DNA from 4 places in the Pseudoduganella sp. LjRoot289 genome. Region 2 is predicted to be linked to each of the others. Evidence: predicted binding sites of a transcription regulator. Region 2 holds the regulator's gene; each other region holds the start of a gene.

Region 1 (7,588 bases), 3.4 Mb from region 2:
CGACCTGGATCGGACGGTCGCCGCGGTTGGCGACGACGACGGTGACGGTTTCACGGCCCTGGTTGAGGCCGATCTCTCCTTCTTCGAGCATGAATTCACCAGGGATCATGATGAGCTCCTTCAAGGGATGGGGTGGTGTACGGTGACGAGCTTGGAGCCGTCGGGGAAGGTCGCTTCGACCTGGATGTCGGGGATCATTTCGGGCACGCCCTCCATGACGTCGGCGCGCGTGAGGATGGCCGCGCCTTCGGACATGAGCTCGGCCACGCTGCGGCCGTCGCGCGCGCCCTCCATGATGGCGGCGCTGATCAGCGCCACCGCTTCCGGATAGTTCAGTTTCAGGCCGCGCGCGCGGCGGCGCTCGGCCAGCAGGGCGGCGGTGAAAATCAGCAGCTTGTCTTTTTCGCGTGGGGTCAGGTCCATGGTCTTTCCTGTTCAGGTGCGCCAGCTGCGCGGGTCGAAGGCCGCGCGGCCCAGCAGGTGCGGCCGCAGCTTGCGCCAGACGGCCAGCATGATTTCGCGTGCGGCCTCGCTGTCGTCGCCGAGGTGGCGCACGACCAGCAGGCCTTTCATCTGGGTGGCGCCAAAGCCGCTGCCGTCACCGCCGCCCGAGCTGCGGCCGACGTCGTTGCGGATGTCGGCCAGCACGGCGGCGGGCAGCGGCGCGCCCGCCGCGATCAGGGTGGCGCACACGCTGCGCCCGTCCAGGCCCAGCGGGCTGGCGATGCCGTCCGGCGTCAGCGCGCCCTGCTCCCACCACAGCAGCTTGCCGCCGCGCCGGATGCGGGTGCGCTGCGCCACACGGCCGGCGCGGAAGGTCTCGCCGGAGGCGCGCCGCCCCATGCACAGGATTTCGCAGCCGAGGTAGCTGGCGTCCGCCGCCAGCGCGATATCCTGCTCCAGCTCGACGTGGGCGCCGTCGAAGAAGATGGTCTCCTGCGGCATCCATTCGATGGATGCGCCGGCGCCGGCGTCCAGGCGCACGCTCTGGCGCGACACCTTGCCGTTGGCCTTGTACCACTTGGCCGCGCCGGGCGTGGTGAGGAAGGCGCGCGCGCGCCCCCCCACCGTGGCGCTCAGCGCCAGCTGGTCGCCGCCCACCACGCCGCCGGGCGGATGGACGACGATGGCATGGCATACCGCGCCGCCTTCCGGATACAGCGGCTTCTGCACCCGCAGCGGACCGCTGTGGCGGCGCTCGACCAGGCGGGTGGTGCCGGCGTCGTCGGCGAAGCCCAGCGCCAGGCTGGCCTGCCAGGGAGCGTGCGCCGGGACGGCCGCGCCGCCACCGGCGCCGCCCGCCGGAGCAAGCGCAGCCAGGCCGGCGGCAGCGGGTATGGCTGCGGCCGGATGGCTGTTAGCGCTACACAAAGTGTCCGCGTGAATGACGGTGTCTGGCATCAATGAAAAAGTGAAAAAGTGGGCGGCCAGATGGACGACCACGTACTGAACGAGTAGTACGCAAGTAATACAAAGCAATACGCAAGTAGCATGCCAGCGCTTGCGCGTCTTTCGCGCCGCCGCGGCCGCGGTCAGCGCACCAAGTTGGCACGGCCGCACCAAAGTGGAGCGCCCGCCCCTGCATCCCCCAATGCCGCGCCCTTGCGGCAAGGCATGGCGTATAGTCCAAACGCATGAGCACCACACTCTGGTTCATCCTGATCGGCTGCCTGATGCTGGCGCGCGGCCTGGCAGCGACCACCTTGTCGCGGCTGCCCGTGACCTCGGCCATCGTCTACCTTGGCGTCGGGCTGGCGCTGGGGCCAGCCTTCCTCGGCATCTTCGCCATCGACCCGTACGCGCAAGCGCCCTTGCTCGAGGTGCTGGCCGAACTGGCCGTGCTCATCTCGCTGTTTTCGGCGGGCGTGAAGATGCCGGTGCCGTTCGCGCTGGCGCGCTGGGCGCCGTCGCTGCGGCTGGCGTGGCTGTCGATGAGCATTTCGGTCGGGCTGATGACAGCCTTCGGCACCCTGGTGCTCGGTCTGCCGCTGGGCGCGGCGGTGCTGCTGGGCGCCATCCTCGCGCCCACCGACCCGGTGCTGGCCACCGACGTGCAAGTGCGCCACGCGGGCGACAAGGACCAGTTGCGCTTCGCCCTGACCTGCGAGGCCGGCATGAACGACGGCAGCGCCTTCCCCTTCGTCATGCTGGGGCTGGGCCTGCTCGGCCTGCACGAACTGGGCGAGCACAGCTGGCACTGGGCACTGGTGGACGTGCTGTGGGCAACGTCGTCGGCGGTGCTGTTCGGCATTGCCGGCGGCGCGCTGCTGGCACGGCTGGGCTGGGCGCTGCGCGGCAAGGATCCGAAGCACGAGGTGCTCGACGACCTGGTCGGACTCGGCCTGATCGCGGTGGTGTACGGCGTCAGCGTGTGGCTGCACGCCTGGGGTTTCCTGGCCGTGTTTTTCGCCGGCGTGGCATTGCGGCAGACCGAGCTGGTGCTGGCGGGCGCGCCCAAGGACAGGCAGGGACTGCTGAAGGCTCCGCAGCCGAGCACCGCGCACGCGGCCACGCCGGCCAACTCCCCGCCCGATGCCGATGCACCGCTGACGGTCAGCGGCGAGTCGCTGATCTTCAAGGAACACCTGGAGCGCCTGTCCGAGCTGACACTGGTGCTGCTGCTGGGCGGCGCCGTCACGGCGCAAGTGTGGGACTGGCGCGCATGGAGCACGGCGCTGTTCCTGTTCCTGGTCGCGCGTCCGCTCAGCGTGTTCCTGGGGCTGGCAGGGTCGGCGGCGCGGGGCCGGGTGCGCGGCATCGTCTCCTGGTTCGGCGTGCGCGGCATCGGCTCCGTCTACTACCTGATGTACGCGGTCAACCACGGCCTGCCGCAGGGCCTGGCGCGCGAACTGATCGACATCACGCTGGTGGTCATCATGCTGTCGATCGCCGTGCACGGCATCAGCGTCAAGCCGCTGTTCGACCGGTTCTGGCGCGACTAAGCGACTGTCTGCAATTCGTTTGACGTAGCCGTTTGCGCACTTCGCGGGGATGTGCAATATTGCCTTTTAGGCTATTGCATAATCGACAAATCCACTGCGGAGTACGGATGCTTTCTTTCCTGAATCAAGTTTGGCATAAGTTGGCGTGGTCGGCCTGGTCGTCCCGGCTGCTGCTGTTCGCGTTCTTCTGGATGGTGGCGGCGGCCGGTTTTTCGGGCTCCGTCGGCAAATGGGGCTTGCGCGACAACGCGGCCGAGTTTTCCATCGAGGGCATGCTGGAGGCCCGTGCCCAGAAACCTTTCGTCTACCGGCAATTGCTGCCCATGCTGGCCAACGCCGCCGACCGCGCCGCGCCACCTGGCATCAAGCAGCTCGCGTCCCGCACGCTCGGTCCGCAGAAGGTCTACGTCAAAGCCAGCTCGGCCGCCAACCCGGCCATCAGCTTCCGCTACATCGTGGTCTACTACCTGTCCTTCCTGTCCCTGCTGGGCAGCTTGTTCCTGATGCGCGCGATCTCACTGGACGCCGGCCTGGCGCCCATGACGGCGGTGCTGGCCCCGAGCGCGCTCGCGCTGGCCTTCCCTTACCTGCAAACCGTAGGCGGCTTCTTTTACGACAGCGCCGAACTGTTCTTCTTTGCCCTCGCCTTCCTGCTGGTGAGCAGGCGCCAGACGGCGCTGTTCTTCGCCATCCTGATCCCGGCCACACTGAACAAGGAATCGTTTCTGTTCTTCGTCGTGGCGCTGCTGCCCCTGCTGATGCACCACTATCCCAAGCGCAGCGCCGCCGCCATCGGTGCGGCGGCGGTGCTGGTCTCCGGGCTGGTCAACGCCGCCGTCAAGCTGATGTTCGCCGACGCGCCGGGCGGCGCGGTCCAGTACCACCTGGCCGGCAACCTGCAAGCCTATCTGTCGGGCGCGCCCTACAGCCAGCTCGAACTGACCTATGGTCTCGCCGGGCCGCGCCAGGCCTTCGCGCTGACGCTGTTCATCATCGCGCTGGTGTTCGCGCGCGGCTGGCGCGACAGTCCCGGCGTGGTGAAACGCCACATCCTGCTGGCGGCGGCCATCAACCTGCCGCTGTTCGCCGCCTTTGCCGCCGCCGGCGAATTGCGCAACCTCAGCCTGCTGTTCATCGGCTTCGCCATCCTGATCGGCAAGGCACTGGAAGCCGGCGGGCGGGCGGAGACGCCGGAAGCAAGCATACCCTTGAACCTGGAACAGCCGCGCTACCGGCATGGAGGCGAACTATGATGGACATCCCGCTGGTGGTGGACCTGGACGGGACGCTGACGCCGACCGACACCCTGGTCGAAGGCACGGTGAAGCTGATACGGCAATCGCCGAAATACCTGCTCTGGCTGCCGATCTGGCTGCTGCGCGGGCGGGCCGGCTTCAAGAGCAGCCTGGCCGAGCATGCGGGCGTGTCGGCGCATCTGCTGCCCTACAACGAACCCTTCCTGGCCTGGCTGCGCGTGGAAAAGCTGCGCGGCCGGCGCATCGTGCTGGCCACCGCCGCCCACCAGACGGTGGCCGACGGGGTGGCCCGGCATCTGGGCCTGTTCGACGAGGTGATCGCCACCACGCCGGGCAGCAACCTCAAAGGCGAAGCCAAGCTGCGCGCCATCCGCCGCCTGGTCGGCGACGACTTCCTGTACGCGGGCGACAGCAGCGCCGACCTGCCGATCTGGAAAGCGTCCGGCAAGGCCATCCTGGTGGGCGCGGACGGGCGCACCGGCAAGGCCGCGCGCGCGGCCGCGACGGTGGAGCGCGAATTCGGCCTGAGCCTGCAGCCGCCGCCCAAGCTGCGCCTGTGGCTGCGTGCGCTGCGCGTGCACCAGTGGCTGAAAAACCTGCTGCTGTTCGTGCCCCTGCTGACCGCGTTCTCCTTCCTGGAACCGGCCAAAATCTGGCCGCTGCTGCTGGCCTTCCTGTCCTTCAGCCTGGCCGCCTCGGCCACCTACATCGTCAACGATCTGTGGGACCTGGAGTCGGACCGCCACCACCCGCGCAAACGGTTCCGGCCCTTCGCCAGCGCCGAACTGCCTATCCTGCAAGGGCTGGCGGTGGCCGGGCTGGCGCTGGCAGCGGCGCTGGGCCTGGCCGCCGCCGTCTCGCCGCACTTCCTGCTGATATTGATGGTCTACCTGCTGCTGACCAGCAGCTACAGCTGGGTGCTCAAGCGATACGCGCTGATCGACGTGCTGATGCTGTCGGTGCTGTACACGCTGCGCATCCAGGCCGGCACGGTGACGCTGCAAGTGCCGACCAGTTCCTGGCTGCTGGCGTTCTCGGTATTCATCTTCCTCAGCCTGGCCCTGGTCAAGCGCTGCTCGGAGCTGGTGCTGCTGGCGCAGGAGCAGCGCGAGGCCACGCAGGGCCGCGACTACCGCGTCAGCGACCTGGCGGTGCTGTGGCCGCTGGGCGTGGGCGCCGCGCTGAGCGCGGTGGTGGTGCTGGGACTGTTCATCAGCGCGCCCGAGACGCAGGCGCGCTACCTGAGCCCCAACCTGCTGTGGCTGGCCGCTTTCGGCCTGATCTACTGGCAGGCGCACATGTGGATCAAGACCACGCGCGGCGAAATGCATGACGACCCGGTGATCTTCGCCATCAGGGACAGAGGCAGCCGCATGACGGTGCTGGCCATCGTCGGCGTGGTGCTGGCCGCGCGCTTCCTGGCGCTGCCGGTGTGAATGCCCGCTCGGACGCCTGCTCGGATGCCTACTCAGATGCCAAATTCCGCAGCCGCCTTGGCGGCCCAGATGGCCTGGTCGCGGCTGGGGAAAGGCTGGTCGTAGTTGTCCACCTCGCCGTTCTCGCCGACGAAGCAGGTCCACCAGCCCTGGTCGTCGTGCCGGATGGCAATGGAATTGCTGGTACAGTGTTCCAGCATCGCCTCGCCGTCGGCCAGGGTGACGATGGAGACGCCGCGATGCGTGATTTTGTTGGCCATATGCCCCCCGGAAACAGCAGCCCGGCGACGCCGAGCCTGTTCCTTTAGTGTAGTCCAAATAACAAACTTGCCGCGCAAACGTGCGCGCCGCCTCACTCCTCCTTGGGGTACGGGCTTTTGCCGCCTTCCGCAATGAAAGCGTCGATGCGCGCCTGCAGCACCGGCAGCGGCACCGAACCGAGGTTGAGCACGGTGTCGTGGAAGGCGCGGATGTCGAATGCCGCGCCCAGCGCCCGCTCGGCCTTTCCGCGCGCCTCCATGATCGCCATTTCGCCCAGGTAATACGACAGCGCCTGGCCCGGCCAGGAAATGTAACGGTCCACCTCGGTGGCGATCTCGTGCGCCGACAAGGCCGTGTTGGCGTGCAGATAGGCCTGCGCCTGCTCGCGGCTCCAGCCCTTGGCGTGCACGCCGGTGTCGACCACCAGGCGCGAGGCGCGCCAGGCCTGGTAGCTCAGCATGCCGAAGATCTCGTACGGCGTCTCGTAGATGCCCATCTCCACGCCCAGCCGTTCGGTGTACAGCGCCCAGCCCTCGCCGTAGGCGGAAATATAGGCATTGCGGAAGGCCGGCCGGCCCTTCTGCTCGAGCGCGATCGGCATCTGGAAGGCATGGCCGGGGGCCGACTCGTGCAAGGTCAGCGCGGGCAGGCTGTATAGCGGACGCGCCGGCAGGTTGTAGGTGTTGAGCAGATAGGTGCCGGGCCCGCCGCGCCCGGAGGTGTAATACGGCGCGATATCGGGCGCCACCGGGGTGATGGCGAAGCGGCTGCGCGGCAGGTAGCCGAAGTAGTCGCCCACCTTGCCGTCGAAGCGCTTGGCTATCCAGGCCGCGCGCATCAGCAGCTCTTCCGGCGTGCGCGCGTAGAAGCGCGGGTCGGTGCGCAGGAACTGCAGGAAGGCCGGCAGGTCGCCCTTGAAGTCGACCTGCCGAATCACGGCCATCATCTCGGCGCGGATCTTGGCCATTTCGGCCAGGCCGGTCTGGTGGATCTGCTCCGCGCTCAGCGTGGTCGTGGTGTACTCGGTGATCTTGGACTGGTAGTAGGCCCTGCCGTCCGGCAGCCGCTCGGCCGCCAGCGTGTCGGTTGCCTTGGGCAGGTACTCGGCGCGCAGGAACTGCAGCAGTTGCCGGTGCGCCGGCACCACCGCCTCGCGCAGCGCCTTCAGCGCCTCCGCGCGCAACCCGGCCTGGCGCGCGGCAGGTATGGCCGGCGGCATGCGCATGAACGGACGGTAGAAGGCCAGCTTCTCCAGCTCCTTTTCCTCGGCCACGGCAGCCACCGACAGGTCGCGCCCCAGCAGCGTCACCTTGGGCGGGGTGAAGCCGCGCCGCAGGCCGGCGCGCATATTGTCGGTCGCCTCGCCGAAGTAGCGCGGCACGTCGCGCAATTGTTGAATGTAGGCGGCGTATTCGGCCTCGGTGCGGAAGGTCTTGTCGGCGTCGCCGGCCATGTTGGACCAGAAGGCGGAGTCCGAGTTGAGCGGCTTTTCGTATTCGCGGAAGCGCTGGTTCTCGATCAGCGCGGCGATCTGCGCGCGGTAGACCGCGTAGTCGATGCGCCCGGCCGGCGGCAGGCCGGCCGGCGCGATCGCGTCCAACTGGCGCAGCACGCGCTGCCAATAGTCCAGGCGGGCCTGCTGCGTGGCTGCGTCGACGCGCGGCAGGTCCGGGCGGATGCCGCTGACGTCGTC
Region 2 (7,588 bases):
GCGGCGTATCCAGGTAAGGCGCTTGTCCCGTTGTTTGTTAGGACTGGCAAGTTTTTTGCTTTCGCAATTCGGCTATACTTCCGGCATGAGTGTAACCGATGGAAATCCCATGCTGAAAGCTTTTGACAACAAGACGGCGCAGCGCGCCCTGGCGCTGGCCCGTGAAACCCTGCAGATCGAGGCGGACGCCATCAACGCCATGCACGCGCGCCTAGCCACCGACGACAGCGTCGGCCAGGCGGTCGCGTTGTTGCTGAATTGCAAAGGCCGCGTGGTGGTCTCGGGCATAGGCAAGTCCGGCCACATCGCGCGCAAGATCGCCGCCACCCTGGCCTCGACCGGCACCCCGGCCCTGTTCGTGCACCCGGCCGAAGCGGCGCACGGCGACCTGGGCATGGTGACCGCGGACGACGCCTTCATCGCCATCTCCTATTCCGGCGAAAGCGCGGAACTGATGGCCATCCTGCCGGTGGTCAAGCGCATGGGCGGCACCCTGATTTCCATGACCGGCAAACCCGGCTCCAGCTTGGCGCTGCTGGCCGACGTGCACCTGGACGTGTCGGTGGCCAAGGAAGCGTGCCCGCTGAACCTGGCGCCCACCGCCAGCACCACCGTCACGCTGGCGCTGGGCGACGCGCTGGCCGTGGCGCTGCTGGACCTGCGCGGCTTCAAGGAAGAGGATTTCGCCCGTTCCCACCCCGGCGGCGCGCTGGGCCGCCGCCTGCTGACCCATGTGCGCGACGTGATGCGCAGCGGCGACGCCGTGCCCTCGGTGCCGCTCGACACCCGCTTGCCGGACGCGCTGCTGGAGATCACGCAAAAAGGCATGGGCATGACCGCCATCGTCGACGCCGACAACCGCCCGGTCGGCGTGTTTACCGACGGCGACTTGCGCCGCATGATAGAAAAAGTGCAGGATTTCAGCAAGGTCATCATCAGCGACGTGATGCACGTCAACCCGCGCAGCATTTCACCGGATAAGCTGGCGGTGGACGCGGTGGCCGTCATGGAGCAGTTCCGCATCAACCAGATGCTGGTGGTGGACGCCGACGGCAAGCTGGTCGGCGCCCTGCACATCCACGACTTGACGCGTGCCAAGGTGATCTGATGAACAAGGCCTACAATCTGGAAAACGTGGCGCGCGCGGCCAAGGTCAAGCTGATCATCTTCGACGTCGACGGGGTGCTGACCGACGGCAGCCTGCATTACGGCGCCGAGGGCGAAATGATGAAGACCTTCAACGTGCAGGACGGCCTGGGCATCAAGCTGCTGCAGGAAGCGGGCATCCTGACCGCCATCATCAGCGCGCGCCGTTCGCCGCAGGTGACGGCCCGCGCCAAGGACCTCGGCATCGAGTTCGTGCACCAGGGCGGCCACGACAAGCTGACCCCGTTCAACGCGCTGCTGGCCAAGACCGGCCTGTCCGCCGAGGAAGTGTGCTTCATCGGCGACGACGTGGTGGACCTGGTGATACTCAAGCGCGTCGGCTTCGCGGTGGGGGTGCCGAACGGCCGCGCCGACGTGCTCAGCCGCGTGCACCACGTGACCGAAGCCCACGGCGGCCGCGGCGCGGTGCGCGAAGTGAGCGAGTTCGTCTTGCGCGCCACCGGCAACTACGACAAGGTCATGGCCCAGTTCCTGGTCTGAAAGAATCGAGAATATGCGAAGGTTGAATGATGCGTAAACGAACCGCGCAGCGCTGGCGGCTGTCGATCACCATGGTGGCCGGGGTGTTCGCCGCCTGCGGCAGTTTCTGGCTGGTACAGCTGATGAGCCGCAGCGACGAGGAACTCATGGCCGACAAGCGCCTGAACGAGCCCGATTACATCATCGAGCAGTTCAGCGTGGTGCGCATGACCAAGGAAGGCAAGCCGAGCTACATCGTGGCCGGCGACAAGCTGGTCCACCGTCCGATCGACGACGCGTCGGAGATCGACAAGCCGGTGGTGCGCAACCTGAGTTCCGGGCATCCGCCGCTGGACATGACGGCCAGGCGGGCCCGCGTGGACGAGGGCAATTCGCGCGTGAAACTGGAGGGCAATGTGGTGATCGACCGCGCAGCGCAGGGCACGGGCGCGGCCATGCACATGACCACCGAGGCCCTCACCGTTTATCCGGACGAGGACCGCATGGAGACCGATGCGCCGGTGCAGATCATGCAGGGCGGCACCACCGCGACCGGCACCGGCATGAAGGCGAACAACGCCACGCGCCAGGTGCAGCTGCGCGGACGCGGCACCATCGTCACGCCGCCGCCGGCGCCTAAATAATCGAATACACTGAATGGAAAAAACATGAAAAAAATGCTCTTGTCGGCCTTGCTGCTGTGCACGGCCGGGCTGGTCCAGGCCGAGAAGGCCGACTCCACCAAGCCGACCCAGATCAGCTACGACAACGCCGACGTCGACGACGTCAAGCAGATCAGCACGCTGACCGGCAACGTCGTGCTCACGCGCGGCACCTTGCTGATGAAGTCGGCCAAGGCGGTGGTGACCAAGGATCCGGAAGGCTACCAGTACGTGACCTTGACCAGCGTGGGCGGCAAGCCCGCCACCTTCCGCCAGAAGCGCGACGGCGAGGGCGAGCAGTGGGTCGAAGGCGAAGCCGAACGCATCGAGTACGACGGCAAGGCCGAACTGGTCAAGCTGTTCTCGCGCGCCAAGGTGCGCCGCCTGGAAGGCAACAAGCCGAGCGACGAGGTCGAGGGCGAGTTCATTTCCTACGACAGCCGGCGCGAATTCTTCAGCGTGCGCAACAGCGCCGACGGCGGCAGCAAGCCGGGCGCCGGCCGCGGCACCATGGTGATCCAGCCGTCGAACAAGCCTGCCAAGCCGTCCGCGCCGGCAACTGCGCCCGCACCGGCGCCGGTGCAGCCTGCGGCGGGGAAATGACGATGGCGGAACACACTCCAAGCTGCAACAGCACCCTGGTCGTGCGCGGCCTGCAGAAGACCTACGGCAAGCGCCAGGTGGTGCACGACGTCTCGCTGCAGGTCGAGTGCGGCGAGGTGGTCGGCCTGCTCGGCCCCAACGGCGCCGGCAAGACCACCTCCTTCTACATGATCGTCGGCCTGGTGCCGTCCGACGCGGGCAGCATCGACATCGCCGGCGTGGACGTGTCGAGCATGCCGATCCACCAGCGCGCCACGCTGGGCCTGTCCTACCTGCCGCAGGAAGCGTCCGTGTTCCGCAAGCTGACGGTGGAGGAGAACATCCGCGCCGTGCTGGAGATCCAGAAGGTGGACGGCAAGCGGCTGAGCAAGGCGCAGATCGACGAGCGCCTGGACCGCCTGCTGGCCGACCTGCAGATCGAGAAGCTGCGCGAGAACGCGGCGCTGTCGCTGTCCGGCGGCGAGCGCCGCCGCGTCGAGATCGCGCGCGCGCTGGCCACCAATCCGCGCTTCGTGCTGCTCGACGAACCCTTCGCCGGCGTCGACCCGATCGCCGTGATCGAGATCCAGCGCATCGTGCGCTTCCTCAAGGAGCGCGGCATCGGCGTGCTGATCACCGACCACAACGTGCGCGAAACGCTGGGCATCTGCGACCGCGCCTATATCATCAACCAGGGTAGCGTGCTCGCGTCCGGCCGGCCGGACGACATCATCGCCGACGAATCGGTGCGGCGCGTCTACCTCGGCGAACACTTCCGCATGTAAGCACCCATGAAACAGTCTCTGCAACTCCGCACCTCGCAGCATCTGGCGCTCACGCCGCAGCTGCAGCAATCGATCCGCTTGCTGCAGTTGTCCACGCTGGAGCTGCACCAGGAACTGGAGCAGCTGCTGGGCGACAATCCCCTGCTGGAACGGCTGGACGATCCGCTCGACCGCTCGCTGCGCCTGCTTGGCGACGGCGCCATCAACCAGACCCAGTCCAGCGGCGCCGAAGCGTCGCCGGCCGACGTCGGCGCGCCGGCGCAGGACAGCGCGCCCGCGCAGGAAGCCGAAGCGTTCGAGAGCGGCGACGGCGACAGCGCCAGCAACGCCGAGGCCGACAGCGACTGGAGCGACGCCGGCCGCAGCAAGGCGCCCGACGACGAGGACTCGCGCCCGCAGCTCGAGGCCAGCCACTGCACCTTGCGCGAGCACCTGATGGAACAGATGCGCGTGACGGTGCAGCAGCCGCGCGACCGCGTGCTGATGGAGCTGATCATCGACGCGCTGGACGAGAACGGCTACCTGGAAGAGAGCCTGGAGGACATCCACGCCCGCCTGCCGGAAGAGGCCGATGTCGAGCTCGACGAGCTGCAGACGGCGCTGACCCTGCTGCAATCGTTCGACCCGATCGGCGTCGGCGCGCGCAGCGCGTCCGAGTGCCTGTCGCTGCAGATCCGGCGCATGCCGGGCGTGCCCCTGGTGACGCGCCGCATGGCCGTCACCATCGTCGAAAAGCACCTGGCCTGGTTCGCGCAGCGCGAATTCAACAAGCTCAAAAAAGCCCTCGACTGCGACGACGAGGACTTGCGCGAAGCGCAAACGGTGATACGGCTGTGCAATCCGCACCCGGGCGCGGAGTTCGCCTCCGACGTGTCCGACTACGTGGTGCCGGACGTGATCGTGAAGAAGGCGCGCAATGGCTGGCAGGTCTCCTTGAACAACGACGTGATGCCGCGCCTGCGCGTAAACGCGCTGTATGCCAACATGCTCAAGCAGGGCAAGGGCGAGTCCGCCATGGGCGCGCAGCTGCAGGAAGCGAAGTGGCTGATCAAGAATATGCGCCAGCGTTTCGACACCATCCTGCGCGTCGCGCAGGCGATAGTAGAAAGACAAAAGAACTTTTTCAGCCATGGCGCGGTTGCCATGAGACCCCTTGTGTTGCGTGAAATTGCTGATACACTGGGACTACACGAGAGCACTATTTCTCGGGTAACAACTCAGAAATACATGCTGACTCCGCATGGCATGTTTGAGTTGAAATATTTCTTTGGCAGCCACGTCGCCACCGAAGCAGGAGGAGAAGCATCCTCGACGGCGATACGGGCGCTGATAGTGCAATTGACAGGAGCTGAAGACCCGAAAAATCCATTATCCGACAGTAAGATTGCGGACATGCTGGGGGAACAAGGCATGGTAATTGCGCGACGGACTGTTGCCAAGTATCGCGAAGCTCTGAAAATCCCACCGGTTAGTCTGCGTAAAGCTTTGTAGTTTTACTTGGGTTCCCCTACGCGCCAACAAGACGACAGCGTATGAGCCCTCTTCTTTAGGAGTGTGTATGAATCTCACCATCAGTGGACATCATCTCGAAGTGACGCCAGCCATCCGTGAATACGTGCAGAGCAAGCTGGAGAGGATCAAACGCCATTTCGATCAAGTTATTGATATTGCTGTCATCCTGACCGTAGATAACCTCACCGAGAAAGACAAAAGGCAAAAGGCCGAAATCAATCTGCGCATGTCCGGCAAGACCGTGTACGTGGAAAGCCTGTCGCAAGACCTGTATGCTGCCATCGATACGCTGATCGACAAACTGGACCGCCAAGTCATGAAATACAAATCGAAAGTGCAGGAGCACGGCCACGACGCCATCAAACACCTCCCCGACACTTACGAACCCGCCGCCACCCTGTAGGGTCCCCGGCACTCCAACAAAGGGCGCATCTGGCGCCCTTTTTTGCGGCCATCGATCTAGAATACGGTATTGTTGATTTAGCTGATTTAAACCCATGAGCGGACACGTCCTCACGCAAGTTTCCAACGGCACCGGCTTCATCACGCTCGACCGCCCGAAGGCCCTGAACTCCCTGTCGCTGGACATGGTGCGCGCCCTGACCTCCGCCTTGCTGGCCTGGCGCGACGACAGCGCCGTGGCCGCCGTGGTGATACGCAGCAGCAGCGAGAAGGCCTTGTGCGCGGGCGGCGACATCCGCTTCTTCCACGACGTGGGCCGCGCCACGCCGCAGGGCGGCAGCGCGCTGCTGGAGGATTTCTTCACCGAGGAATACGCGCTCAACCACCTGATCCACTATTACCCTAAACCGTATATCGCGTTAATGGACGGCGTGGTGATGGGCGGCGGCATGGGCATCGCGCAGGGCGGACCGGACTGCGGCGTGCGCGTCGTCAGCGGGCGGACGAAGATGGCGATGCCCGAGGTGAACATCGGCCTGTTCCCCGACGTCGGCGGCAGCCATTTCCTGTCGCACGCGCCGGGCCGCCTGGGCCGCTACCTGGGCCTGACCGGGCTGACCGTGGGCGCGCCGGACGCGCTGTACGTGGGACTGGCCGATCATTACGTGCCGGAAGCCGAATGGCAGGCGCTGGGCGACTTGCTGGAAGTCGTGCCGGGCGCGGAATTGCGCGAGGCCGTGCAGGCCTACGCTGCGGGCTTTGACGCCGGCGCCGGCGTGCTGGAAGGCGAGCGTGCCGCCATCGAGCGCCACTTCGCAGCCGACAGCGTGGCGGCCATCATGGCCTCGCTGGCCGGGGACGAGGGCGCGTTCGCGCAGAAGGCGCTGGCAGCGATGCGGACCCGGTCGCCGCTGATGATGTGCGTGACCTTGGAACTGTTGAACCGCGGCGCCTCGCTCGGCGTGGCGGACTGCCTGCGCATGGAGCGCAACGTGGTGCGTCGCAATTTCGAGCACGGCGAAGTGCTCGAAGGCGTGCGCGCGCTGGTGGTCGACAAGGACAACGCGCCGCAGTGGTCGCCGGCGACGCTGGAGGAGGTGACGCCGGCGCTGGTGGCCGGCTTCTTCGCGCCGCCGTGGCCGGCGCACGCGCACCCGCTGCGCCACCTGGCCTAGCCGCCGCCCGGCGCCGGCCCGCGCTTATCCCTACCCCCGAATCAACCTTTCCCTATGTTGGCGCGGCCGCGCCTTTGCTATCGTCTGCATGGGCCGGCCGATGGCGCGCCGCGCCATCGACAGCCGCGGCCGAAGGGGATGGTTTGGTGAGCAGGATAGACAAACGCGCAGTGCGGCCGGGCCGCACGATGGAAGGCTGACATGCACCGCACCCTGGCGCGCCAGTTGCGCCGTTTTTGCGGGATCGACAGCCCCGAGGCTTGGCGCGCCTTGCTGGACGCGCTGCCGGCGGCGGGCGCGCTGCCCGGCATGCCGCCGCCGGTGGCGGCCCTGCTGGGCGGCCTGGAACAACTGGTCGAACAGATCGACCGCAATTTCGTGCGCTACGAGCACGACGTCGCGCTGCGCGCGCACGTGCTGGAACTGCGCTCGGGCGAGCTGACCCAGGCCAATGCCCGCCTGCGGGACGAACTCGGCAGCCGCAACCGGACCTTGCATTCGGTGCGGCTGGCCATGGCTGAACTGCTGCGCCATGAGGACGGCGCCCGCGCGCTGCCCCCCGAGGAGGATCTGGAGGGGCTGTCGGCCCTGCTGCCCGATCTGGTGCGGCGCCAGCAGGCCGGCCGGATCGAATTGATCAACCAGCGTTTCGCGCTGGACCAGCATGCCATCGTCAGCATCGTCGACACCAGCCGCCGCATCATCTACGTCAACGAGAAGTTTTGCCTGGTCACCGGCTACGCGCGCGAGGAACTGCTGGGCTGCGGCTATGCGGTGCTCGATTCCGGCCAGCATGACGCCAGCTATTTCGAGCAGGTGTGGAAGACGGTGGAAAGCGGGCAGG
Region 3 (7,588 bases), 630 kb from region 2:
CACGCTGCGGCCCTTGCGCAGGAACAGCGGCGTGCCCAGCTCCTGCTCCAGCGCCCGCACCTGGTGGCTGATGGCGCCGTGCGTCAGATGCAGTTCGTCGGCGGCGCGTGAAAAATTCTCGTGCCGCGCCGCCGCCTCGAAGGCGCGCAGTTGCTGGAAAGTGGGCAGGCGCTCGCGCATATCGTGGGCAGCTCGTTGTGAATGGAATTAGCAAGGACTGCCAAAATATATCGTTATGTGGCCACAACGGCAAGCCTTACCATGTGAGGAACCCTACCAATCGCCGGAGCGCGCCATGAGTCTTACCCTGTACGTCGACAGCCAGTTCACCAGTCCCTACGCCCTGTCCGTGTTCGTCACCCTGAAGGAAAAAGGCCTGGCCTTCGACCTGAAGACGGTCGACCTGGACGCGGGCGCCCAGCTGCAAGCGCCCTTCCGCGACCTGGCGCTGACCGCGCGCGTGCCGGCGCTGGTGCACGACGGCTTCGTGCTGACCGAGTCCAGCGCCATCAGCGAATACCTGGACGAAGTGTTCCCCGCGCCCGAATACCACGCCGTCTACCCGCGCAACGCGCAGCGCCGCGCCCAGGCGCGCCAGATCCAGGCCTGGCTGCGCAGCGACCTGATGCCGATCCGCCAGGAGCGCAGCACCATCACCGTGTTCTACGAACCGGCCACGCAGCCGCTGTCGGCCGAGGCGCGCGCCGCTGCCGACAAGCTGATACGCGCCGCCGGCAAGCTGGTGGACGGCCCCAGCCTGTTCACCCGCTGGTGCGTGGCCGATACCGACCTGGCCATCATGCTGCAGCGCCTGATCAAGAGCGGCGACGAGGTGCCGCAGCGGCTCAAGGACTACGCCGACGCCCAGTGGCAGCGCCCCGCCGTGCAGGACTGGTTGAAGCTGGTGCCGCAAAAATAAGCAAAGCCAGGAAAGTATTTCAGCACTGACTTATAATGGCGGGGATTCCAAACCTGTCCCGCCCATGTCCATAGCCCCGGCGCTGATACGCCACCTCGGTCCAGCCGAGTACGAACCCACCTTCGCGGCCATGCGCGCGTTCACCGACGCGCGCACGCCCGACACGCCCGACGAACTATGGATCGTCGAGCACCCGTCCGTGTTCACGCTGGGCCTGGGTGCCGACCGCGGCCACCTGCTGGCCGCAGCGATGAGCAATGAGGGCAACATCCCCGTGGTGCAGACCGACCGCGGCGGCGAAGTCACCTACCACGGCCCCGGCCAAGTGGTGATCTACCTGATGATGGACCTGCGGCGCAACAAGCCCGGCGGCAAGCTGTACGCCCGCCAGTTCGTCAATAAAATCGAGCAAGCCATCATCAATGTGCTGCAGGCGTATAATCTCGGCGGTGAACGCATCGACGGCGCGCCCGGCATCTACATCGCCGGCGGCCCGAAAAAAGGCGCCAAGATCGCCGCGCTCGGCCTGAAAGTGCGCGGCAACGGCTGCACCTACCACGGGGTGTCGCTGAATGTGGCGATGGACCTGGCCCCGTTCACCTGGATTAACCCTTGCGGCTATTCCGGGCTGGAAACCATCGACATGCGCTCCATGGGGGTGGCAGCGCCGCTCGCCGACGTGCAGCTGGCGCTGGCCAACGAACTGGTACGCGTGCTGGAAAGCGCCGTGCCCGCCGAAGAAACCGTATCTACGACTGTACCAACCTAAGCCTATGACCACCGAGACCCCTTCCAGCACCGCCCCAGCTTACAACCCGAGCGAAAAGCAAAAAGGCGCCAGCAAGACCTCGCGCATCCCGATCAAGATCACGCCGATCGAGCAGATCGAGCGCCTGAAGAAGCCGGACTGGATACGCGTGAAGGCTGCTTCCGCGTCGACCCGCTTCTACGAGATCAAGGACATCCTGCGCGAGAACAAGCTGGTCACCGTGTGCGAAGAGGCGAGCTGCCCGAACATCGGCGAATGCTTCGGCAAGGGCACCGCGACCTTCATGATCATGGGCGACAAGTGCACCCGCCGCTGCCCGTTCTGCGACGTCGGCCACGGCCGCCCGGACCCGCTGGACACCGACGAGCCGCAAAACCTGGCCAACACCATCGCCAAGCTGCGCCTGAGCTACGTGGTGATCACCTCGGTCGACCGCGACGACTTGCGCGACGGCGGCGCCCAGCACTTCGTCGAGTGCATCACCAAGACCAAGGAACTGTCGCCGGCAACACAGATCGAAGTGCTGGTGCCGGACTTCCGCGGCCGCCTGCAGAAGGCGCTGGACCTGTTCGCCAACGGCTTGCCGGACGTGATGAACCACAACCTGGAAACCGTGCCGCGGCTGTACAAGGAAGCGCGTCCGGGTTCGGACTATATGCATTCGCTCAAGCTGCTCAAGGACTTCAAGGCCATGTACCCGGGCGTGAAGACCAAGTCCGGCATCATGGTCGGCCTGGGCGAGACCGACGAGGAAATCCTGCAGGTGATGCGCGACATGCGCGAGCACGACATCGACATGCTGACCATCGGCCAGTACCTGGCGCCGTCCAACAGCCACCTGCCGGTGCGCCGCTACGTGCACCCGGACGTGTTCAAGATGTTCGAAGCGGAAGCCTACAAGATGGGCTTCAAGCACGCCGCCGTCGGCGCCATGGTGCGTTCCTCGTACCACGCCGACGAACAGGCGCACAAGGTGCTGGCGCCTGCCTAAGCGCGCGCCGCCGCCAGGGCGCGGTACATCTCCGCCGCGCTCAGGGATTCCTGCCTGCCCTCTTCCGCCGCAGTGACCAGCTCGGTCATGCGACGGTTGACGGGCGCATCCATTCCCAGCGAGGACGCCAGCGCGGTAATTGCGCCGTTCAGATAATGTACCTCGGTCTTGCGGCCCGCCTGCAAGTCTTCCCACATCGATGAGCGCGCTTCAGGGTCGATCTTCAGCATCGACGCCGCCACCCGCGTGAACAGCGCGTCCGGCAGCCGCAGCAGCAGCGTGAAGGCGCGCGGGCCGACGCTGACTACCTTGGCCGGCGTAATGCCGGCTTTGGCCAATACTGCGCGCCCCTCGTCCACCATCAGCGCCAGCGAGCGGCGGTAGTCGCGCTGACGCAGCTGCGCGGTCAGCGGCACGCCGGACAGGGCGTTGACGGAATTGTTCAGGTTGATCAGCAGCTTGCCCCACTGCACGGACGCGAAATCGGCACACTCGGTGATGGGCAGCTGCGCCGCACTGAACGCGGGCACCCAAGGCCGCAGCGCGGGCGAGGCCTCCGCCATCAGTTCGCCCGCCGTGCCCCGGTGCAAACGGCCGTCCGGCATCTGCACCACGTTGAACGGCACCATGCCGCCCAGTACGGTCCAGCCGGGCAGGATGCGGCGCAGCGTGTCCGCGTTGCCGACACCGTTTTGCAGGCTGAGGATGAGGGCTGAAGGATGGGCGTGGGCCCGGATGGCTTCCGCGGCGGCCGCCGTGTCGGCACTTTTCACGGTGACCAGCACCAGCGCCGCGCTGGCCAGGCTGGCCGGATCGTCCGTGTAGGGAACTTGCGCGCCGCCCAGCGCGGCGACGCGGCCGTGCAGGTCGGTCAGCGTCAGGCCGTGTTCAGCGATGCGCTGGCGCATGCGCGCGCGGCCCAGCAGCGTCACGTCGGTCCCGGCTGCCAGCAGCGCGCCCCCGACGTAGGTACCGATGGAACCGGCGCCAAACACGGCGATCGCACCGGGGCGGGCTGCTGCATACTCGGATTGCATAGCGTGGTCCATATTCGTCCTGAGTGGGGAATCAGGCAACAATATGGACCAGATCCGGCGGCTTGGGAACCGCTTTGCCGAAATCGGCCCTGCTTAGCCCGTTTTTCCTCTGCCGTGCAAGACGGGCACGGATAGAATTGGTATTTTCGCCACGAGAGACCGCCATGGACACACCAAAAAAATTCAATATCGACCAGCTCGACCAGTTCGGCAAGGGCAAGCTGCCAGAACACATGGGCATACGCTTCACGGCCATCGCTTATGGCGAGGCGAGCGCCGAAGTCGCGCTGCAGCCGCACCATCTGGCGCCGAACGGCTATCTGCACGCCGGCACCGTGGTCACGCTGGCCGACACCGCCTGCGGCTACGGCTGCATCGCCAGCCTGCCGGAAGGAGCGCTCAATTTCACCACGCTGGAACTGAAATCGAACCACCTTGGCACGGCGCGCGACGGCGTGATTGCAGTAACGGCCAAGGTCGCGCACGCGGGCCGCACCACCCAGGTCTGGGACGCGACGGTGACGCACAAAGACACAGGCAAGACGATAGCGTTGTTCCGCTGCACGCAAATGATTCTGTACCCCAAGTAGTAATTGCCTGAGACAGCACGTCGTTACCGTTTTTCGCCGAATATGATGAAATGGAACATTGATTGCATTTTGGAAAATATATTCTTATAATAAATTTCCATATGGAATTTTTCAGCAAAGCGAGAACAAATGAAACAGGTTTTTCTGGCCGCCATCCTCGGTTGCGCCGCTGCAGTTGCCAGTGCAACGCCTCTACTGATTCAAGACGGCGGTTTTGATAACTCGAATGTGCCGCTGGGGGGCGAACGTTATGGGAACGGCTATCGCGGCTATGTTGTCGATGCGCCATGGGTCTTCGCCAACGGCGCGGGCATTGCGAATAATTCGACGGCATGGGGAGGCGTCGCGAGGACCTCTTCCGTGGTTTTCCTGCAAGACGTGGCTAGCCTGCATTGGGCGCCGGCGGAGTTGTCGCAGACCTTCACTTCCGACGCCACGGATTATATGGTGTCGTTCGATATGGCACAGCGCCCCAACAACCACCAGAGTGTGCAGATTACACTGGACGGCAAGGTGCTGGGTGGCGGCGTGTTGACCCCGGCAGGTGCGGACTGGGCGACCTACAGTTTCAATATTAGCGGTTTGCTGGGGAGTAGCCATACCATCGACTTCAAAGCAGCGACGGGGACGGACTCTTCGCTCTTCCTCGACAATATCAAGGTCTCCGCAGCGGAAGTGCCGAGCACGGCTGTTGATGAGCCCGGGACTATCAGCATGTTCCTGGCGGGCTTATGCATGCTCGGCTTCACCGCAGGATCGCGTCGCGCTGTTGGAAGAAATGGAGCTCGATAGTGGCGAGACATAGCCCTGCGTCGTCTAGCACCAACGATGTCGCGAACATGAGAAGTGAGCGGCCGTTTGTATAGGATGATCTGTTAAATTGGACGAATTTCGTACAAAGCTATGACATGATCAAACTTTCCAAGGCCGCCACCCTCGCCCTGTTGCTGGCTTCCTCGCTGGCCTGCGCGCAGACGCCGTACACCGAGGACTCAACCTACCAGGGACTGGGCGGCAAGGAAGGCATCAAGCGCATCACCGACACCTTCATTGCGCTAGTGCTGGCCGACCCCCGCATCAAGGACACCTTCGCCGACTTCGACATGCAGCAGTTGAACGTGCGCCTGCAGGAACAATTCTGCGAGTTCGCCGGCGGCCCGTGCAAGTACACCGGCAAATACCGCGACAAGACCATGGACGGCGTGGGCACCGTGCGCGACATGAAGTCGGTGCACATCGACCTGAAGATCACCAACGCCCAGTTCAACGCGCTGGCCGAAGACTTGCAGATCGCCATGGAGCGGCACGGCGTGCCCAGCAGCGTGTCGAACAAGCTGATCGCCAAGCTGGCACCCATGCAGCGTGACATCGTGACTGCTTCGCCCGGCGTACAGGGCAAGCTCGACATGGGCAAGTTCCTGGCCACCGGCGGCGTCAGCCAGATCGAAGGCGCGGGCGGCGGCGGCCTCACGCCGTGGGCCCTGATCACCGGCTACGGCTCGCGCGACAGCTGGGCCGCCAACGCCCATTACACGCACGTGAAGACGCAGGACTATTCGCTGGGCAGCTACGGCGTGGCGGTGGGCGTCGGCGACCGGCTGGAATTGTCGCTGGCGCGCCAGGACTTCAAGGGCGAGCTGGCGCCGCTGAACGCGCTGCACATCAAGCAGGACATCGTCGGCCTCAAGTTCAGGCTGCTGGGCGATGCGGTCTACGAGCAGGACAGCTGGCTGCCGCAGGTGGCGCTGGGCATCCTGTACAAGAAGAACAAGGGCATAGGCGGCCTGGGAGCCCTGGGCGTCACCAACGTGACCCAGCTGGGCGCCAGGGACGACAGCGGCTACGACTATTATCTGTCGGCCACCAAGGTGCTGTTTGAGCAAAGTCTATTGGTGAACGGCACCTTGCGCGCCACCAAGGCCAACCAGATGGGCCTGCTCGGTTTCGGCGGCGACCAGGGCGACAGCGCCAGGCTGATGCCGGAGGTGTCGCTGGCCTATCTGATCAACCGCAAGCTGGCGCTGGGGGCCGAATACCGTCACAAGCCGCACAACCTGGGCGTGGATCCGGAGCGGGCCTATTACGACGCCTTCGTGGCCTGGTTCCCGAACCGTAACATCTCGGTCACGGCGGCCTACGTCCACTTGGGCGAGATCACCGTGTTCAACAAGAAGAAGCAGAAGGGCTGGTATTTGTCCCTGCAAACGGGTTTTTGAAGCTTTGGCGGGTTACGCCTTCGGCTCGGCGCCCCCGGCTAACCCGCCCAACGAGAACGCGGCAGTAGGGCAGATCAGCGGGGCGCACCGAGTGCAGCGTAACCCGCAGGGTTAACCCTGCAGCGCCTTTTCAAGCAGCTTGTGCAGCGCCTGGAACTCCGGCTCGCCCACGTAGCGCTTGATGATGCGGCCTTCCTTGTCGATGACGAAGGTGGTCGGCGTCATGGCCACGTTGCCGTAGGCCTTGGCGGCGTCGCCCGTCACGTCCAGGGCCACCTTGAACGGCAGCTGGCGCGTTTCCGCGAAGTTGAGCACGTAGTTGGGCGGGTCTTCCTTCATCGCCACCGCCACGAACTCCAGCCCCTGCGCCTTGTACTTGTTGTAGGTGTCCACCATCTGCGGCATTTCCTTCACGCAGGTGGCGCAGGACGTGGCCCAGAAGTTGACCATCACCACCTTGCCGCGCAGGCTGGCCGGCGTGATGCGTTCGCCCTTGATGCCGACAAAGGTCACATCGGGCGCGCTGCTGTGCTTGCTCAGCGAGAAGTAGGCGGTCACGCCCAGGCCCGCTATGACGGCGGCGGCCAAGGCGGGTTTGATCCAGGCGGAGGGCGATTTCATGATCAGTTCGCTGCGGGTTTGGGCTGGTACTGTTTCCATTCATCTTCGCTGATGTACTCGAACACCTTGACCACCTTGTACACGCCGTTCACGCCGCGCGCCACGTCGGCCGCGATGCCGCCTTCGCGCTGGGTCACGCGGCCCATCAGGTAGACGTTGCCGCGCTCGGTCACCACCTTGAAGGAATTGGCCGAGATGTCCTTCATGTCCACCAGGCTGGCTTTCACCTTGGTGGTGATCAGCGCGTCGTTCGAGCGCGAGGTGTAGCTGGCCGGGCCGGCCACTTCCAGTTCGTTGGTCACCGAGACCACGCCCTCGATGGCGCGGATCTCGCGTTCCAGCGTATCCTTCATGGCTTGGTCGCGCACTTCGCCGGTCAGCAGCACGCGGCGGTTGAAGCTGGCGATGTTGACGTGGCCGGCGTCGCCCACCAGGTTGGGCAGCT
Region 4 (7,588 bases), 2.4 Mb from region 2:
CAGGGCCAGCGCCGCCACGTGGCAATCCTGCACGACGTCCGGCAACTGCTTGAACGGCTCGTTGAACACCGCGATGGTCTGGAAGCCGAACAGCGCCTGTATGCCCGGCAGCAGCATCCGCGCCTCCTCGATGATGCGGCCCATCTGCTCCTTCAGCGACTCCGTCTCCACCTGCTGATCCATAGCCCCTCCCGATGCGGCGATTCTAGCGTTCCCTCAGCGCGCGTGGCGCGCAACTTGGCAGCGAGCCGGCCTGGCCTGCATTCGGGGGCACGGCGTCCCCGTCTGGCCTTGAGGGCTGCCCCCATGCGCCAAGCAAGCAGTCTCTGCCGCTTTTTTAGTCGCTGGGGTCAGATCCAGTGCCGTCAAGGTAAGCGATTGGCGCCGTGCATTTGGCTCAGTATGGGTTCCCGCTTTCGCGAGAACGACAGTTTGCTTGTTGTTCCGCATCGGCGGACCGCCGGGCAGGCGGGAACCCAGCCTCAGCCTCCATGCGCCATTCCATGCCACTAGGCGTCTTGTTCGGCGCGCAGGCGGCGCCACAGCGTGGTGCGGCTGATGCCAAGGTGGTCGGCGGCGGCGTCGCGCCGGCCGTCAAAGCGGGCCAGCACGGCGGCGACGCTTTCGCGGCCGGCGCGGCGGCCGGCGGCCGGGGTGGCCCTGTCAGTGGTATTGGCGGAATCAGGCGGGCGCGCCGAGGCCGCTGCGAGGGCGGGCATGCCGAGCGCTGCCGGTGTGCCTGCGCTTGCGCGCATGCCAGGAATGTCGTGAGCGTCATCGGCCGCATAGGCGGCATCGGCCATTGCTGCCGCGAACTGCCGGGCCGGCGCGGCCGCCCCCAACTCGGGCGCCACGCCGAGCACGAAGCCGGGCGTCAACGCCTGCAGCGGCTCGGCCGCCAGGAACAGCGCCAGCCGCTCGGTGAGGTTGCGCAGTTCGCGCACGTTGCCGGGCCAGCCGTAGCGCAGCAGCAGCGGGGCGCAGGCCATGATCTCGGCGCGCAGGTTGGGATGCGGCCGCGCGCCCAGCGCCGCCAGCGCGTTCTTCAGCGACCATTCGGCCAGTTGCACGACGTCGTCGGCCCGCTCGCGCAGCGGCGGCAGCGCCAGGCGCAGCACGGCCAGCCGGTAGAACAGGTCGGCGCGGAAGCGGCCTTCGCGCACGCGCTGCTCCAGGTCGCAGTGGGTGGCGCTGATGATGCGCACGCTGACCGCGATCGGCCGCGTGCCGCCCACCCGCACCACCTCGCGTTCCTCGAGCACCCGCAGCAGCCGCGTTTGCAGCGTCAGCGGCATTTCGCCTATCTCGTCGAGGAACAGCGTGCCCCGGTTGGCCGCTTCGAACAGGCCCGCGTGGCCGCCGCGCCGCGCGCCGGTGAACGCGCCTTCCTCGTGCCCGAACAGTTCGGATTCCAGCAGCGACTCGGCGATGGCACCGCAATTGACGGCCACGAAAGGCCGGTTCGCGCCCAGGCTGCGCGGGCTCTCGCGGTGGATGGCTTGCGCCACCAGCTCCTTGCCGCAGCCGGTTTCGCCCTGGATCAGCACCGTGGCGGGAGACTTCGCGTACAGCACCACGGCCTGTCGCATCTTCTCCATCGCCGCCGAGTCGCCGCGCAGGTCGTTCAGGCCGTGCTTGGCGCGCAGCGTGTCCGCCACCACGCCGGCGCGGCCGCGGCCGCGGTTCGCTTCCAGCTGGGTCAGGCGCGCCATTTCCAGCGCGTCGTCGAAAGCCTGGCGGATCGAGGCGGCGGAGTACATGAACACCGCCGTCAGCCCGGCTTCCTCGGCCAGGTCGGTGATCAGGCCCGCGCCGACGATGGCGCGCACGCCGGACGCCTTCAGGTCGTTGATCCGGGCGCGCGCGTCCTCCTCGGTGGCGTAGGTGCGTTGCGCCACGTCGAAGCCGAACGTAGCGGCGAATTCGGCCAGCTCCGGCAGTTTGTCCTGGTAGGTGATCACGCCGATGCGCTCGGACACGCGCCGCGCCCGCGCCAGCGCCTGCATGACGTCGAAGCCGCTGGCCTTGGCGATCACCACCGGCACCGACAGGCGGCCCTTCAGATAGGCCGCATTCGAGCCGGCCGCGATCACCGCGTCGCAGCGCTCGGTGGCCATGCGCTCGCGGATGTGCCGCGCCGCTTCGTCGAAGCCGAGGTTGATCGGCTCTATCGTCGCCAGTTCGTCGTATTCCAGCGTGATGTCGCGGAACAGTTCGGACAGGCGCGACACGGCCACCGTCCAGATCACGGGTTTGTCGGCGATGTCGAAGGGCAGGGGCGTGGAATGTCGCATGTTTCAAATTATAGTGCAAGGCGCAGGCCGGGTGTTTCAATTGCGTTTCAAACTTGTTTCAGTGTTTCAGATTGAAACGGCGTAGTCGGTGCCACATAGTGCCAAGTGCTTGATTTTGCTGTGTTTCACCCGCTGGCACAGCGTTTGCATTACTGCATGCAACCTAACTGAAAGGGCATTACATGAGCCAATATTCCGCAGGCGCCGCGTTCCGCAAAGCCGTCCAGGAAGAATCTCCCCTGCAAGTGGTCGGCGCGATCAATGCCAACCACGCGCTGCTGGCCAAACGCGCCGGCTTCAAGGCCATCTACCTGTCCGGCGGCGGTGTCGCGGCCGGTTCGCTGGGCCTGCCGGACCTGGGCATCTCCAGCCTGGACGACGTGCTGACCGACGTGCGCCGCATCACCGACGTGTGCGACCTGCCGCTGCTGGTGGACGTGGACACCGGTTTCGGTTCCTCCGCCTTCAACGTGGCGCGCACCGTCAAGTCCATGATCAAGTTCGGCGCCGCCGCCATCCACATCGAAGACCAGGTCGGCGCCAAGCGTTGCGGCCACCGCCCGGGCAAGGAAATCGTATCGAAGTCTGAAATGGTGGACCGCATCAAGGCCGCCGTCGACGCCCGTACCGATGAGAACTTCGTCATCATGGCCCGCACCGACGCGCTGGCCGTCGAAGGCCTGGACGCCGCCATTGAGCGTGCCGTGGCCTGCGTGGAAGCCGGCGCCGACATGATCTTCCCGGAAGCGATGGTCACGCTGGACATGTACAAGCAGTTCGCCAAGGCGGTCGGCGTGCCTGTGCTGGCCAATATCACCGAATTCGGCGCGACGCCGCTGTTTACCGTGGACGAGCTGCGCAGCGCCGACGTCGGCCTGGTGCTGTATCCGCTGTCCGCTTTCCGCGCCATGAACAAGGCCGCCGAAAACGTGTACGGCGCGATCCGCCGCGACGGCACCCAGCAGAACGTGCTCGACACCATGCAGACCCGCATGGAACTCTACGAGCGCATCAACTACCACGACTTCGAACAGAAGCTCGATGCCCTGTTCGCCGCGAAAAAAAATAGCTGACATTATCCGAGATACCTGGAGACCGAGATGACCGAACAAGCCCCAAGCTTCAAGCCTAAAAAATCCGTCGCCCTGTCCGGCGTCACCGCCGGCAATACCGCACTGTGCTCGGTCGGCAAGACCGGCAACGATTTGCACTATCGCGGCTACGACATCCTGGACGTGGCCACCACCAGCGAATTCGAGGAAATCGCCTTCCTGCTGGTGCACGGCAAGCTGCCGACCCAGTCCGAACTGAACGCCTACAAGACCAGGCTGAAATCGCTGCGCGGCCTGCCGCAGGCGGTGAAGGCCGCGCTGGAGGCGCTGCCGGCGTCGGCGCACCCGATGGACGTGATGCGCACCGGCGTGTCCGTGCTGGGCTGCGTGCTGCCCGAGAAGGACGACCACAACGTTCCCGGTGCGCGCGACATCGCCGACCGCCTGATGGCCTCCTTCGGCTCCATGCTGATGTACTGGTACCACTACAGCCATTCGGGCAAGCGCATCGAAGTCGAAACCGACGACGACTCGATCGGCGGCCACATACTGCATCTGCTGCACGGCGAGAAGCCATGCGAGTCATGGGTCAAGGCCATGCACGTGTCGCTGATCCTGTACGCGGAACACGAATTCAACGCGTCGACCTTCACCGGCCGCGTCATCGCCGGCACGGGTTCGGACATCCACTCGGCCATCACCGGCGCCATCGGCGCGCTGCGCGGTCCGAAGCACGGCGGCGCCAATGAATTCGCCTTCGAAATCCAGAAGCGCTACGAGAACGCCGACGAAGCCGAAGCGGACATCCGCAAGCGCGTGGAAAACAAGGAAGTGGTGATCGGTTTCGGCCACCCCGTCTACACCATCTCCGACCCGCGCAACGTGGTCATCAAGGAGGTGGCGCGCAAGCTGTCGGAGGAAGCCGGTTCGACCAGGATGTTCGACATCGCTGAACGCCTGGAAACGGTGATGTGGGACATCAAGAAGATGTTCCCCAACCTGGACTGGTTCTCCGCCGTGTCGTACCACATGATGGGCGTGCCGACCGCGATGTTCACGCCGCTGTTCGTCATTTCGCGCACTTCCGGCTGGGCCGCGCACATCATCGAACAGCGCATCGACAACAAGATCATCCGCCCCAGCGCGAACTACGTCGGCCCGGACGACCTGAAATTCGTGCAGATCAAGGACCGTCAATAATGAGCATCCCTATGAACGCCGCCCACCGCAAGGCGCTGCCGGGCACCAAGCTCGATTACTTCGACGCGCGCGCCGCCGTCGACGCAATCCAGCCCGGCGCCTACGACAAGCTGCCCTACACCTCGCGCGTGCTGGCTGAAAACCTGGTGCGCCGCTGCGATCCCGCGACGCTGAACGCCTCGCTGTCCCAGCTGATCGAGCGCAAACGCGACCTGGACTTCCCATGGTTCCCGGCGCGCGTGGTCTGCCACGACATCCTGGGCCAGACCGCGCTGGTCGACCTGGCCGGCCTGCGCGACGCCATCGCCCTGCAAGGCGGCGACCCGGCGCTGGTCAATCCCGTCGTGCCTACCCAGCTGGTGGTGGACCACTCGCTGGCGGTGGAGTGCGGCGGTTTCGACCCGGACGCCTTCGACAAGAACCGCGCCATCGAAGACCGCCGCAACGAAGACCGTTTCGACTTCATCAACTGGACCAAGAAGGCGTTCAAGAACGTCGACGTGATCCCGCCGGGTAACGGCATCCTGCACCAGATCAACCTGGAACGCATGTCGCCGGTGGTGCAGGTGCAGGGCGGCGTGGCCTACCCGGACACCCTGGTCGGCACCGACTCGCACACCCCGATGGTGGACGCGCTGGGCGTGATCGCCATCGGCGTGGGCGGCCTGGAAGCGGAAAGCGTGATGCTGGGCCGCGCTTCGTGGATGCGGCTGCCGGACATCATCGGCGTCGAGCTGACCGGCAAGCCGCAGCCGGGCATCACCGCCACCGACACGGTGCTGGCGTTGACGGAATTCCTGCGCAAGGAGAAGGTGGTGTCGTCCTACCTGGAGTTTTTCGGCGAGGGCGCTTCGCACCTGACCTTGGGCGACCGCGCGACGATCTCCAATATGGCGCCGGAATTCGGCTCCACCGCCGCGATGTTCTACATCGACGATCAAACCATCAAGTACCTGAAGCTGACCGGCCGCGACGCCGCGCTGGTGGACCTGGTCGAGACCTACGCCAAGGAAACCGGCCTGTGGGCCGACACGCTCAAGCACGCCGAATACGAGCGCGTGATCCGCTTCGACCTGTCGACCGTGGTGCGCAACATCGCCGGCCCGTCGAATCCGCACAAGCGCGTGCCGACATCCGAGCTGGCCGCGCGCGGCATTTCGGGCGTGGTCGAGAACGAGCCTGGCCTCATGCCCGACGGCGCCGTCATCATTGCCGCGATTACCAGCTGCACCAACACCAACAACCCGCGCAACATGATCGCCGCCGGCCTGCTGGCGCGCAACGCGAACAGGCTGGGCCTGGTCCGCAAGCCATGGGTGAAAAGCTCGCTGGCCCCCGGTTCCAAGGCCGTGACCTTGTACCTGGAGGACGCGCACCTGATGCCCGAGCTGGAAAAGCTGGGTTTCGGCGTGGTCGCCTACGCCTGCACCACCTGCAACGGCATGTCCGGCGCGCTGGACCCGGTGATCCAGAAAGAGGTCATCGAGCGCGATCTGTACGCCACCGCCGTCCTGTCGGGCAACCGCAACTTCGACGGCCGCATCCACCCTTACGCCAGGCAAGCCTTCCTGGCCTCGCCGCCGCTGGTGGTCGCTTACGCCATCGCCGGCACCATCCGTTTCGATATCGAGAAGGATGTCCTCGGCCTGGATCCCCAGGGGAATCCAGTGCGCCTGGCCGACATCTGGCCGGCGGACGAGGAAATCGACGCGCTGGTGGCCGCCAGCGTCAAGCCCGAGCACTTCCACAAGGTCTACATTCCGATGTTCGCCAAGCAGGAAGACGACGGCATCAAGGTGAGCCCGCTGTACGACTGGCGTCCGCAGACCACTTATATCCGGCGTCCGCCGTACTGGGAGGGCGCGCTGGCCGGTGCGCGCTCGCTGTCGGGCATGCGTCCGCTGGCGGTCCTGGGCGACAACATCACCACCGACCACCTGTCGCCGTCGAACGCCATCATGATGGACAGCGCGGCCGGCGAGTACCTGCACAAGATGGGTTTGCCGGAAGAGGACTTCAACTCCTACGCCACCCACCGCGGCGACCACCTGACCGCGCAGCGCGCCACCTTCGCCAATCCGACGCTGAAGAACGAAATGGTGGTTGAAGACGGCAAGGTCAAGGCCGGTTCGCTGGCGCGCGTCGAGCCGGAAGGCAAGGTTACGCGCATGTGGGAGGCCATCGAGACCTATATGGAGCGCAAGCAGCCGCTGATCATCATCGCCGGCGCCGACTACGGCCAGGGTTCCTCGCGCGACTGGGCCGCCAAGGGCGTGCGCCTGGCTGGCGTGGAAGCCATCGTTGCCGAAGGCTTCGAGCGCATCCACCGCACCAACCTGGTGGGCATGGGCGTGCTGCCGCTGGAGTTCATGCCGGGCGTGAACCGCCTGACCCTGGGCATCGACGGCACCGAGACCTTCGACGTCACAGGCGAACGCACGCCGCGCGCCACGCTGGCGCTGGTCATCACGCGCAGGAACGGCGCGCAGCTGACGGTGCCGGTGATCTGCCGCCTGGACACCGCCGAGGAAGTGTCGATCTACGAAGCGGGCGGCGTGCTGCAGCGCTTCGCGCAGGACTTCCTGGAGTCGGCCAAGGCCGCGTAATCTGTCGTCCTCGCGCAAGCGGGAATGACGCTGTGAGGACTATTTATGGCTCATCAAGCTCAAATCAAAATCCCCGCCACCTATATGCGTGGCGGTACCAGCAAGGGCGTGTTCTTCCGCTTGCAGGATCTGCCTGCAGCGGCCCAGGTGCCCGGCAAGGCGCGCGACGCTCTGCTGCTGCGCGTGATCGGCAGCCCGGACCCGTACGGCAAGCAGACCGACGGCATGGGCGGCGCCACCTCGAGCACCAGCAAGACGGTGATCCTGTCGAAAAGCGCCAGGCCCGGCCATGACGTCGACTACCTGTTCGGCCAGGTCGCCATCGGCAAGGCCTTCGTCGACTGGAGCGGCAACTGCGGCAACCTGTCCGCCGCCGTGGGCGGTTTCGCCATCAGCGGCGGCTTGGTGGACGCGGAGCGCGTACCGCAAAACGGCG

The links. Region 2 encodes sigma-54, which starts transcription at its own class of promoters, with help from an activator protein. Its sites were predicted from a motif close to TGGCANGNAANCTGCTTT; they were not measured.
Region 1: the regulator sigma-54 is predicted to act here: its motif matches at 1,480-1,497, upstream of ACSQ8Y_RS12160 (urease accessory protein UreD).
Region 3: the regulator sigma-54 is predicted to act here: its motif matches at 4,358-4,375, upstream of ACSQ8Y_RS24125 (PEP-CTERM sorting domain-containing protein).
Region 4: the regulator sigma-54 is predicted to act here: its motif matches at 2,428-2,445, upstream of prpB (methylisocitrate lyase).

What each region holds. Positions count from the first base shown of each region.
Region 1 is NZ_CAXUPN020000001.1:2,904,834-2,912,421, forward strand. Features, by position in the region: gene ACSQ8Y_RS12150 (urease subunit beta) at 1-109, opposite strand, end outside; gene ACSQ8Y_RS12155 (urease subunit gamma) at 121-423, opposite strand; gene ACSQ8Y_RS12160 (urease accessory protein UreD) at 436-1,320, opposite strand; gene ACSQ8Y_RS12165 (cation:proton antiporter) at 1,635-2,942, shown strand; gene ACSQ8Y_RS12170 (hypothetical protein) at 3,050-4,195, shown strand; gene ACSQ8Y_RS12175 (UbiA family prenyltransferase) at 4,192-5,634, shown strand; gene ACSQ8Y_RS12180 (hypothetical protein) at 5,667-5,894, opposite strand; gene ACSQ8Y_RS12185 (DUF885 domain-containing protein) at 5,987-7,588, opposite strand, start outside.
Region 2 is NZ_CAXUPN020000001.1:6,261,375-6,268,962, forward strand. Features, by position in the region: gene ACSQ8Y_RS26965 (KpsF/GutQ family sugar-phosphate isomerase) at 110-1,108, shown strand; gene ACSQ8Y_RS26970 (KdsC family phosphatase) at 1,108-1,647, shown strand; gene lptC (LPS export ABC transporter periplasmic protein LptC) at 1,674-2,270, shown strand; gene lptA (lipopolysaccharide transport periplasmic protein LptA) at 2,295-2,891, shown strand; gene lptB (LPS export ABC transporter ATP-binding protein) at 2,894-3,655, shown strand; gene ACSQ8Y_RS26990 (RNA polymerase factor sigma-54) at 3,662-5,146, shown strand; gene hpf (ribosome hibernation-promoting factor, HPF/YfiA family) at 5,214-5,570, shown strand; gene ACSQ8Y_RS27000 (enoyl-CoA hydratase/isomerase family protein) at 5,665-6,744, shown strand; gene ACSQ8Y_RS27005 (PAS domain S-box protein) at 6,946-7,588, shown strand, end outside.
Region 3 is NZ_CAXUPN020000001.1:5,633,461-5,641,048, reverse strand. Features, by position in the region: gene gcvA (transcriptional regulator GcvA) at 1-180, opposite strand, end outside; gene yfcF (glutathione transferase) at 296-919, shown strand; gene lipB (lipoyl(octanoyl) transferase LipB) at 984-1,688, shown strand; gene lipA (lipoyl synthase) at 1,693-2,679, shown strand; gene ACSQ8Y_RS24135 (2-dehydropantoate 2-reductase) at 2,676-3,716, opposite strand; gene ACSQ8Y_RS24130 (PaaI family thioesterase) at 3,881-4,306, shown strand; gene ACSQ8Y_RS24125 (PEP-CTERM sorting domain-containing protein) at 4,436-5,098, shown strand; partial or broken gene ACSQ8Y_RS24120 (group I truncated hemoglobin) at 5,215-5,616, shown strand; gene ACSQ8Y_RS24115 (DUF3034 family protein) at 5,662-6,522, shown strand; gene ACSQ8Y_RS24110 (peroxiredoxin family protein) at 6,634-7,143, opposite strand; gene ACSQ8Y_RS24105 (BON domain-containing protein) at 7,146-7,588, opposite strand, start outside.
Region 4 is NZ_CAXUPN020000001.1:3,856,481-3,864,068, reverse strand. Features, by position in the region: gene ACSQ8Y_RS16465 (DUF6328 family protein) at 1-183, opposite strand, end outside; gene prpR (propionate catabolism operon regulatory protein PrpR) at 510-2,294, opposite strand; gene prpB (methylisocitrate lyase) at 2,477-3,367, shown strand; gene prpC (bifunctional 2-methylcitrate synthase/citrate synthase) at 3,395-4,546, shown strand; gene acnD (Fe/S-dependent 2-methylisocitrate dehydratase AcnD) at 4,558-7,152, shown strand; gene prpF (2-methylaconitate cis-trans isomerase PrpF) at 7,198-7,588, shown strand, end outside.